One region of the Arthrobacter sp. MYb224 genome, then DNA from elsewhere that is predicted to be linked to it. Evidence: riboswitches for the same ligand, from Rfam matches in the RefSeq annotation. Region 1 holds a riboswitch; each other region holds the start of a gene.

Region 1 (3,274 bases):
CGCAGAGCCTGAGCAACGTCGACACCGAAGGGCTAGTCAAGTCTCGCTCCACGCGAGACAAGAACCCCTTGGTCAGTCCGGACATTTCGGCCACCTGGTCGATGGTCATTCGTCGGGTTTGGCGTACCCCACGCAAACGGGCGCCGATATTAATCGACGAGCCGGTGGGCTCTACGGGCAGTGTTTTCATGCTCTCCCACCATTTTGACACCGGCGCAGCCCTAGCTTGGCAGTACCCGGCCTACAATTCCGCTAAACCAATCCGGTTCAGGTTCCTACACTGCGTCAGTTTACCAATAGGCAACGAGAACTTCGCCGAACTCACGCTTCAGTCCTGAAGTCAGCAAACAAGCCCTCAATGCGCCGTCGCTGTTTATTCAATCGCCATGAAACTAGACTCGGCACATGGATACCGATAGCAATCCGTCCTCCAAGAGACTTCGGAACTATTTGAACGAGGCCCGAAACACCGTGCTCTGGAAGTGTCAGGGACTCTCCGAAGAGTTGGCCCGCCGTCCCATGACGGATACCGGAACACACATGCTTGGTGTCATCTACCATCTAGCAATCACCGAATACGGTTATTTCGGCGAGTGCCTAGGTCGTGTGCCCAACGATCGGCATGTGCTTCAACTACTGCAAAGCGATGATCCGCAGATCGACTTCCTGCCTCCCGCCAGCTTCTCCGTAGAAGATGTTCTCGCGTTGTATCGAAAGTCCATCGCATTCGCCGAGCAGACGCTCGATGAATTGAACTTAGAGTCCCCGGCTGAGGTCCCCTGGTGGTCAGTGCATCGGCATACCACCGTGGAGCATCTCATTGTTCATATGATCGCGGAAACCTCCCGGCATGCTGGGCATCTTGATATCGTCCGAGAGCTTCTCGACGGACAGGTAGGACTGCGTGAACAGGCGAGAAATATCCCCGGCTTTAGCCCTGAGCAATGGAAGCAACAGCGCTCCACCCTGCAGCGAATCGCCGAGCAGTCCTAACACCGGTCTTGGTTAAAGCTCGCTCAAACCCCTAGCCGGGCACCGCCTCAAAGTGCTCGCATAAGCTCGCACCAGCTCGGATGGCCTCATCCGAGCCCAGCGGCTAGAGCACCAGCTTTGAAATCCTCACCACGCAAATGATTCGGATCCCCTTCCCTTCCTCGCACGCCTGAAGATCTCGAAGGCCAAGGCCTCGCCTGCGACGATGGAACTCTGGTTGATCGCTGTAAGGAGCTGGCAGGCTTGGGACTTGGCCGTGACTTTCACCCTCGCAGCATGCGCTCCGGCAGACTCCGGGATCTCAGGCAATGCAACCTTGCCGGGGAAAACTCGTTGTCCTTCTCAGGATTGCAGAATGAGAATTACCTGCGCAGCGTACAGCTCACAGACGCGAACGGCATCGTGCGCTTCACCAGCATCTTCCCCGCGTATTACGCCGGACGCTGGCCGCATATCCACCTCGAAGATTGCCCGGCCCCAGAACTCGTTCACCGATTCGGCCAACGCTATCGCCAACTCAAAGGCAGCCCTGCCCCAAGAGGCCCGTAATGCGGTGCATGCAGCGACCGGTCACGAGCGGTCGGCAACTAATCTGAAGGGCGCCACCTGCGGCGAAATCACCTCCGGTTACGCCGTAAAGTTCGAAGTCGAGGTCAACCCCTGGACCGAACCCCGCGACGGGGCATGCCTGGCGGTGGCCCCGGCAACGACGGCGGGCCGGCAGGAGAATCACCGGTAATGCCGGATGGGCAGGGCCCCGGCCAGCAATCTGCACCTTCGGCGAGCGCAGAATCCTAATCGGCACGGGGCCGTGCACCATGAGACCCGCGAGAGCTGCGTATGACGTTTCACTACGCGGCCGGATGGCGCACCGGTGTAACATCGTGGTGTTGCTTCACGAGATGCGGCGCCAAGCTCCGACTGGCCGCACACCAACCCCAGGTTCATGGGTGGTTCGGATGAAGAAGCGGTCCGTACGCCAATCGGCTACGGGCAAGAGCTCTTTTAAGGGTCCACGATAGTTATGGCTTTAAACGTCCTTCCCATTATCGACCTGCAAACCGGCCAGGTGCAGTTTCCGCTTCGCGGGGTCTGGGTCAGCTATTACGTCACGGACCCGCACCTGCTCACCCGTTTGCTAGCCAGAACCGTGGGTCCGCCGAGCTTCGATAGTCAGCGCGAGGAACTTTCGGTATTCGTGGCAGTTCGGGGGCAAAACGCTGGCACCGCCCACGTATTTAGTCTTGCCAAATTCCCAGTGCTTGAATCGCTCACTAAACTAGGGGGTTGAACCTAATCCGGATCATCTGCCCGTGAACATGATCCAATCTGCCGCAGGAGACGCATCCCCGTGATGGCCCAAACCTCAACTCCCGAACCAACCAAGGCGCAGATCCGCCGCTGGCGCCAGTACATGGCCGATGAGGTCGCCGAAGGCGCGATCTACCGTGAACTGGCCGAAAAGCGCACCGGACAAGAACGCCAAATTCTCCGTGGGCTAGCCGAAGCGGAAGAACGCCACGAAAATTACTGGCGAACCAAGCTCGGCGAACATGTACGCCCGGTCCGCCCGTCCATGCGGCGCACAATGTTGCGTTTCATGGCCCGTCATTTCGGTTCGGTGTTTGTCTTGGCGCTGGCCCAACGCGCCGAAGGCAACTCTCCCTACGCCACCGATCAGGACGCCGCTCCGCAAATGGCGGCGGACGAGCAGGTGCATGAGGAAGTCATTCGTGCTTTGGCTACGGTCGGCCGGTCCCGGTTGTCCGGCAACTTCCGAGCCGCAGTATTCGGGGCGAATGACGGTCTGGTCTCAAATCTAGCCCTGGTCATGGGCATCGGGGCCACCGGTGTGGCCTCGTCCCTCGTGCTCTTCTCCGGAATTGCCGGCCTGCTGGCTGGCGCGCTGTCCATGGCTGCCGGGGAATTCGTGTCAGTCCGTTCCCAACGTGAGCTTCTCACCGCGTCGCGCCCTACCCAGGTCACGCTTTCTGCCGCCCGCGACCTCGATCTAGATGCCAACGAATTGGTCTTGATCTACAAGGCACGTGGCATGAACAATGAGGATGCCGAACACCGCGCGGCAGAACGCATGGGGCTGTTTACCTGCGATTGCAACCCCTCCTTCTCGCTCCATCCAGAAGTTCGCAGCGCGGAGCTGGAACGCGAACATGAGGAGCTAGGTTCGGCACCGGGAGCCGCCATTTCTTCGTTCATGTTCTTCGCTTCCGGCGCAGTTATTCCGATCCTGCCTTACATCTTCGGGCTCACCGGGCTAGCT
Region 2 (3,274 bases), on a different contig from region 1:
CGGTCACCAGCCCGACGGCCAGGTTCTCCTTAGGCAGATCATTGAGCGCGTTCTGCACGAGCCGCGCGAAGAAGGGAATGCCCGCAATGGTCATCGGCACCACTGCTGCCCAAATGCCGATGGTGGTTCCGGTCACCCATTTGGTGAATGGAATAATCGCCGCCATCAAGACCAGGAACGGCAATGAGCGTCCCATGTTGACGAACCAGCTCAGTGCCGCATGGCTCTTGTCGTGCGGAAAGAGACCCTGCCGGTCGGTGTTGAACAGCGCCAAACCCATGATGCCGCCAAAAATGATCACCAAGACCATCACGATGCCGACCATTGCCCAGGTCTGTCCATAGGCAGGAAGCATCAGGGCGGGCAGTTCGTTCCATGGGGTGTCGGTACCGACCGCTGCGCTTTCGGTTGGGATTCTCATACCGCCACCTCGATGCGTTCCGCGCGGTCGGCCACACTCGCGAGGAGCTGCTGGGATCGTGGCGTGGCGCGCAATCCCCATCCAGCCAAGACGGCAATAGCTCGTTCTGCGGCAATGCCCGCGAGACCGATTTCAACGCGGCCCAGCGTTCCCTCGTGGTGTGCTTCCACGGAGCCACCGAGCAGCGCGACCCGCGCGCCATGTTCGGTTCCCAGCCGGGATATCCAGGCTGGGTCCACATTTGCCGCCTGGTAGGCCACGGTCAGCGTGAAGTCGTAGCCGGCGGGCACCAGATCGGGGCGCAATGGCAGAAGCTTTGAACCGGTCACCGATCCCGGATCCGCTACCAGGCCTCGAAGTTCGCCGTACTCGGCGATTCGACCGCCATCGAGTTGCGCGACGCGGTCGGCGATATGGCGCACCACATCCATCTCGTGGGTGATCAAGATAATCGCCAAGCCCAAGTCGGTGCGCAGGGAATCAAGCAGTTCCAGCACCTGCGTGGTGGATTCCGGGTCGAGCCCCGAGGTTGCTTCATCGGAGAGCAGCAGACGCGGACGCAGCGCCAGCGCTCGGGCAATGCCCACGCGTTGGCGTTGGCCACCGGAAAGTTCTCCGGGGTACGAATTTGCCCAATCCGCCAGACCTACGCGATTCAGGAGTTCAGCGACCCGGTTTTCCATCTCGTGGTGGACTACTCCCAGGTTTCGCAGCGGCAACGCAACGTTTTCGGCTACCGTCATGCGGCGCAAAAGGGCCGAGTTCTGGAAGATCGTGCCGATGGCACGACGTTCGGCGCATAGTTCTTTGCCAGAGAGCACCGACAAGTCCTTGCCTTCTACCAGGATCTGACCGCTGCTGGGCTTTTCCAACAGCGAGATGCAATGGGACAAGGTGGACTTCCCGGCGCCTGAGGGCCCAACCACCGCGGTGATTGTCCCCGATTGAACGTCCAGGTCGATCCCCTTGAGGACCTCCACACGGCCCTGGGCCGTTTCGTAGTGCTTATGCAGCTGGCGAATCTCAATCATGTGATCGTCCAGATAACGTCGTTTGCATTTGTTCTCCTTGGTGCTGGCACCGCGCAGAGTCTCAAACAGCGACGATCCACGGATTCAGGATGCCGCTGGCTTTCGCCAGGCTCTGAATCTCGGGAACAAAGCCGGTGTTTCAGACTGCTCCATCGGTCCTGGCTGTAGCACCGGCCCCGTGAGGGTGGTTGCTGCGACGTCGTTGAGCCAGGTCTCTCGGTCGCTCTGGATGGTTACCATTCGATAGGTGAATCGAACAGTTTCAGTCTGTGCCCGTGCCCGCTTCGTGAACAACCATGACGTTATATACGCGTCATGAAGTCGACCTCGGTGCGCAGATCGGCGGAAAACCGGCCATAAATGCGCGACTCACCCGTCATATGTCGCCACGTGACGACGCTGAATTCGCATCTTGACTCAGGAGAACTCGGCGGGTGCGAGGACGCCCCTGGGCCTGAACGCAAAGCAAGCTTCCAGAACCGAAAGGTGGAGATGAATTAGGTGCCTGGAAGCTAGCTGCGCGGCCAGACCACTTCGAAGCGTTCGCACACGATCCGCTCACCGGGCACGCCGGTCATTGCCGGTTCCCACTGCTTGGCGAAATCTGCCTGCTGCGTCCGTTTCCAGAACTTTTCGTGTTCCCGGCGCCAGCTGGCCAGACTACGGTCATCCTCGCCCTCGGCAAAGGCAAAATCTGCATCCACCTGGTCGAATGATTTCAGCGTCACCTCGCTGGTACGCAGGATAATTTTCGGTGTCCCGGAGCCGTCGCAGGCGATCCAGTGCGAACCGACCCGCGGAAGCGGTTCGTTCTCGGCAAGGTACTCGTTTTCAAGGCTTGAGGTGGCACGTTTCTGCCCGTGGGTTACCTGATGCAGCAGTGCCTCGGCGAGCTCAGCGCTGTCTCCGAAGTATTCCACCACGTAGTCGCCCGGATCGGTGGCACAGCTGTTTCGGTAGTCAGCCCACATTTGCGCGGCGGCGGCGAGATCTACCGGGGGCAGCTCGGAGGTAGGTTCATTGCTCATTCTCCTAGCCTAAACGCAGTCCGGCCACCGAAGCTGCTGTATTCGGTGGCCGGATCGCTGGCTGCCGCGGTGGCGGCATGCCCTCCGAAGCCCTTGAGGCGACGGCGGTGAATCCGACGCTAGTGAAGTCTTCACCTGAGCGTAATGAGCGACAAGCATGCGCGGTGACGCGTGTCACAGCCTAAGTCTCAGGTGCTTCTCCCGTAAATTGGCGCTTGCTTCATCCCCACCTTTTCAGGAGATCAAAGTATGTCACGAGCAAGTACGAGAGCTATCGCCAGCGCCGCGGCACTGGCGCTGGGACTGGGAACTTTCACCGCCCTTCCGGCCAGCGCCGATCCCAGGGCGACCGACAAAACGCCTACGGCCAAAGGCAGCGGCGGCGCAGTCTCCTCCGTAGACCCGGAAGCGACCGCCGCCGGAATCGAGATCCTGCGCAAAGGCGGCAACGCGGTTGATGCGGCGGTCGCAACGGCGGCCGCGCTGGGCGTGACCGAGCCTTATAGCGCGGGCATCGGCGGCGGCGGCTACTTCATGTACTACGACGCGAAAACCGGAAAAATCAGCACCATCGACGGCCGGGAGACCGCACCGGCAGCAATGCCCCAAGATGCCTTCATCGATCCGGAAACCGGCGAGCCCTACAACTTCACTCCCGAACTGGTGACCAGCGGCGTGGCGGTCGGCGTGCCCGGCACCCTGGCCACCTGGCAGCGCGCGCTGGACAATTGGGGTTCCCAAAGCCTGAAGAAAGTTCTGCACCCAGCCACCCAGGTAGCTTCACGCGGCTTCGT
Region 3 (3,274 bases), on a different contig from region 1:
GAATCGTCGATGAACAGCGGAGCTTCGTTCAAGCGACCCATCGTGGTCGCAATCTTCGTCCATTGTGCGTCTTCCACCGAACCCTTGCGCAGATCCTGCAGCTGGATGGATGCTTCTGCCGAGAGCAGGCGCATCGCAATTTCGTTGCGGCCCATTTCCAGCGAGAAGAAGACGGTGGCCATATTGTTCTTAATTGCCGCGGAACGGGCGAAGTCCAGGGCGAAGGTCGACTTACCCACTGCGGGGCGGGCGGCGATGATGATCATCTGACCACCCTTCAACCCCTGGGTCAGTTCGTCGAATTCGTAGAACCCGGTTGGCACGCCGGTAATTCCGTCGCCGGCGTTCGCCGCATTCTCGATCTCATCGACGGTTCCCTCGATGATGTCGCTCAGGCGCACGTAGTCTTCGCTGTTGCGGTTCTCGGCGACCTTGTACACCTCGGCCTGCGCCTCGTTGACGATCGCGTCAACCTCACCATCGGGCGAATAGCCCATCTGGACGATCCGGGTCCCGGCATCGACCAGTCGGCGCAATACGGCGCGTTCGCGCACGATTTCGGCGTAGTAGCCGGCGTTCGCGGCGGTGGGCACCTGCTGGATGAGGTTGTGCAGATAGGCGGCGCCACCCACGCGGGCGATCTCGCTGCGCTTGGTGAGCAGATCGGAGACCGTCACGGCATCGGCTGGTTCGCCTCGTCCGTAGAGATCGATGATTGCGTCAAAAATGGATTCATGGGCCGGGCGATAGAAATCTGTTCCGCGCAGCGCCTCGACCACGTCGGCGATCGCATCCTTCGACAGCATCATGCCGCCAAGAACCGACATTTCGGCAGGAATATCCTGCGGCGGGGTGCGACCCGCTTCCGAACCCTGACTCTCGTAGACCGGCTCCGCGCTCATAACTGACACTTCCATCCCCTATTGACCCTCTGGGAAATACCCTTGTGCCATGATGGCAACACTCAAGCATGTCACCGCCAACCGACGTTATCGTGTCGGCGGTACCTGTGGATATATCAGTCCCAAAGCCAACAGTAGGTCTCTTATCCATAGCCGCAAACTCTGTTATCCACAAGATCTGTGGATAATCCCCCTCTAGCTGTGGATGACCCTGTGTGCGACTTGGGGAGAAGCTTGTGGATTACCCCACTTAAGTTGTGCTAATGACTATCTGACTTGGAGTTTGTTGTTTGCACACCTGTGGATAGAAAGTTAATTTCTTTGTAGAGTCAACCTTCGCAAATGACGTTATCCACAGCATAACTCGCGGGATTCCGGTGTTTTCAACCTGCTTCATCGACTTATCAACGTACCATCCACAGAGGTGTGGATAGTTTTGTGGAAAGAATCTTCGTGAAGAACGCGGTAGTCACCGCTCCAAAAAGCTACTGAAACGTAACTTCGAGGCGAGTAATCCACAATTCGATGCAGAGCACCCCTCTGCGGTCATATGAACTTAACGCGCCCGCGCGGTCCAAGCTTGCCGGGCCAGTTAAACGACTGCGCGCCACTTGTCAGCGAAAATGACAGGTGGCGCGAAGCGAAGACAACTATTTAGACGAGTTCCGGGACTGGTAACGAGTGAAATCGTGAATCATGGAAAATCGACGGTGAATGCTCGGCGACCTTATGGCCATGGACCTGCAACAGGATGACCCAATGGTCTCCGGCCTCAACCTCACTGTAGATCGTCGTGTCGAGCCACAGCGTTGAGTCATGGATGAACAACGAGCCGTCGTCGCTGGTGTGGGTGTCCACACCGCGGAATCGATCTCCGCTCTTGGAAGCGATCTGCCTGCAGACCCCTTCATTGCGCTCGCTGAGCACCGAAACGCCGATTCGATTTGCGTCCCGCAGCTTCGGCCAAGTGTTCGAGGTTTTCTGCACGGCAAACATCACCAACGCCGGTTCCAAGGAAACCCCTACGGTGAATGAGGAGGCGACGATTCCCGTCTTTTCCCCGTTGACTTCGGCGCACAGAGTGGCAATTCCCGATGGGTGCTGGGCGAAAACCTTGCGCAGCGTCAGTGCGTCAAGTTCTTGATTCAAAGACATGCCTTGACTTCCTTTGCTTCATGCCCACCGGTACGGCGACGGTCGGCGGCAGGCTAAAGCAGCTTTGACTTGCTCTTACCCGCCGTCGAAGGTTTAACGCCTCGATGTGCGGTACTTGTATCGTGCGGTGTTGCGCGACACCGAATCTTCACCTGGAGCACCCCGCTACCGTATAGAGGGTTGCCGGCCAGCTAGCCAGGGCCTTTAGCTGACGCTCATGATTCTGATTAAAACGATATTGGCCTAAGCTCCCGCGCGTCAAACAAATTGCTTCGCAAATCGAAATATTCAACCCAAAATTCGATGAGCCACAAGTATTCGAGGGTCCATCGGAAATTTATTCAATCACAGGAGGGTTCGGATGCGGCTGCGCGGCCCGCTGATACCGCTCCCCTTCGGTGCGATACGAAGCGCCCAGCCTCTTGCATAGCGAACGGATCTTGCTAGCCTGAAACCATGCGGCCTCGAATAGCTGGTAATCCGAAGATCACGGTTTTCCTTGGAATTCTCGCCTGCGCCGCGATGCTCACCGGATGCGCCGCCGAAGCACCGCGTTCCCCCGGCGCCACGTCAAGCAGCAGGGCAGTCGATACCAAGTCGCCCGAACCGCGAAGGATCGCAGCCGAGCTAGCCGCCCCCTGGTCCATGGTCTTCGCCGAAAATACGCTGATCGTTTCAGAACGCGATTCGGGGCGGATCGTGGAAATAGATTCAGCGGGCAATGCCCGGCAAATCATCCGCTTGGACGACGTAGTTCATGGTGGCGAAGGCGGACTGCTTGGGCTGGCCTTTCAACAGCCCTACCTTTTCGCCTACTCCACCGCAGAAGACGGCAACCGCATCCAGCGATTCGAACTTTCCGGCGACAGCGGTGCGCTCGCGCTGAGTCATCCGCGGACGATCCTGTCCGAATTGCCATCGGCAGGAATTCACAACGGGGGGCGTCTAGCCATCGGACCGGATTCGATGCTCTACGCGACCGTGGGAGACGCTGGAAATGAATCCTCGGCTCAAGATCTGGAAAGTCTAGGCGGAAAGATCCTGCGGCTGACCATTCAGGGCGAGGTCCCCGGCGACAACCCCTTCCCCGGTTCGCCGGTATTCAGTTTCGGCCATCGCAATCCACAAGGTATCGCTTGGGCTCCCGACGGAACCATGTATGCCAGCGAGTTTGGGCAGAACCGCTGGGATGAATTGAACATTATTGAGCCCGGAGC

What was found. A riboswitch is a leader RNA that binds a small molecule or an ion and turns the genes downstream of it on or off. The one in region 1 is predicted to bind S-adenosylmethionine.
Region 2: it holds a riboswitch for S-adenosylmethionine, as region 1 does, so the genes downstream of both, CQ017_RS09675 (methionine ABC transporter ATP-binding protein) here and CQ017_RS14060 (hypothetical protein) in region 1, are expected to answer to the same signal.
Region 3: it holds a riboswitch for S-adenosylmethionine, as region 1 does, so the genes downstream of both, CQ017_RS12750 (flavin reductase family protein) here and CQ017_RS14060 (hypothetical protein) in region 1, are expected to answer to the same signal.

The regions. Positions count from the first base shown of each region.
Region 1 is NZ_PCPU01000007.1:121,780-125,053, forward strand. It holds gene CQ017_RS14040 (helix-turn-helix domain-containing protein) at 1-190, opposite strand, end outside; gene CQ017_RS14045 (DinB family protein) at 406-993, shown strand; gene CQ017_RS17915 (hypothetical protein) at 1,349-1,732, shown strand; SAM riboswitch class IV at 1,887-1,999, shown strand; gene CQ017_RS14060 (hypothetical protein) at 2,018-2,284, shown strand; gene CQ017_RS14065 (VIT1/CCC1 family protein) at 2,348-3,274, shown strand, end outside.
Region 2 is NZ_PCPU01000004.1:246,321-249,594, forward strand. It holds gene CQ017_RS09670 (methionine ABC transporter permease) at 1-421, opposite strand, end outside; gene CQ017_RS09675 (methionine ABC transporter ATP-binding protein) at 418-1,452, opposite strand; SAM riboswitch class I at 1,599-1,688, opposite strand; gene CQ017_RS09680 (ASCH domain-containing protein) at 1,965-2,480, opposite strand; gene ggt (gamma-glutamyltransferase) at 2,730-3,274, shown strand, end outside.
Region 3 is NZ_PCPU01000006.1:132,025-135,298, forward strand. It holds gene dnaB (replicative DNA helicase) at 1-902, opposite strand, end outside; gene CQ017_RS12750 (flavin reductase family protein) at 1,557-2,057, opposite strand; SAM riboswitch class IV at 2,164-2,280, opposite strand; gene CQ017_RS12755 (sorbosone dehydrogenase family protein) at 2,514-3,274, shown strand, end outside.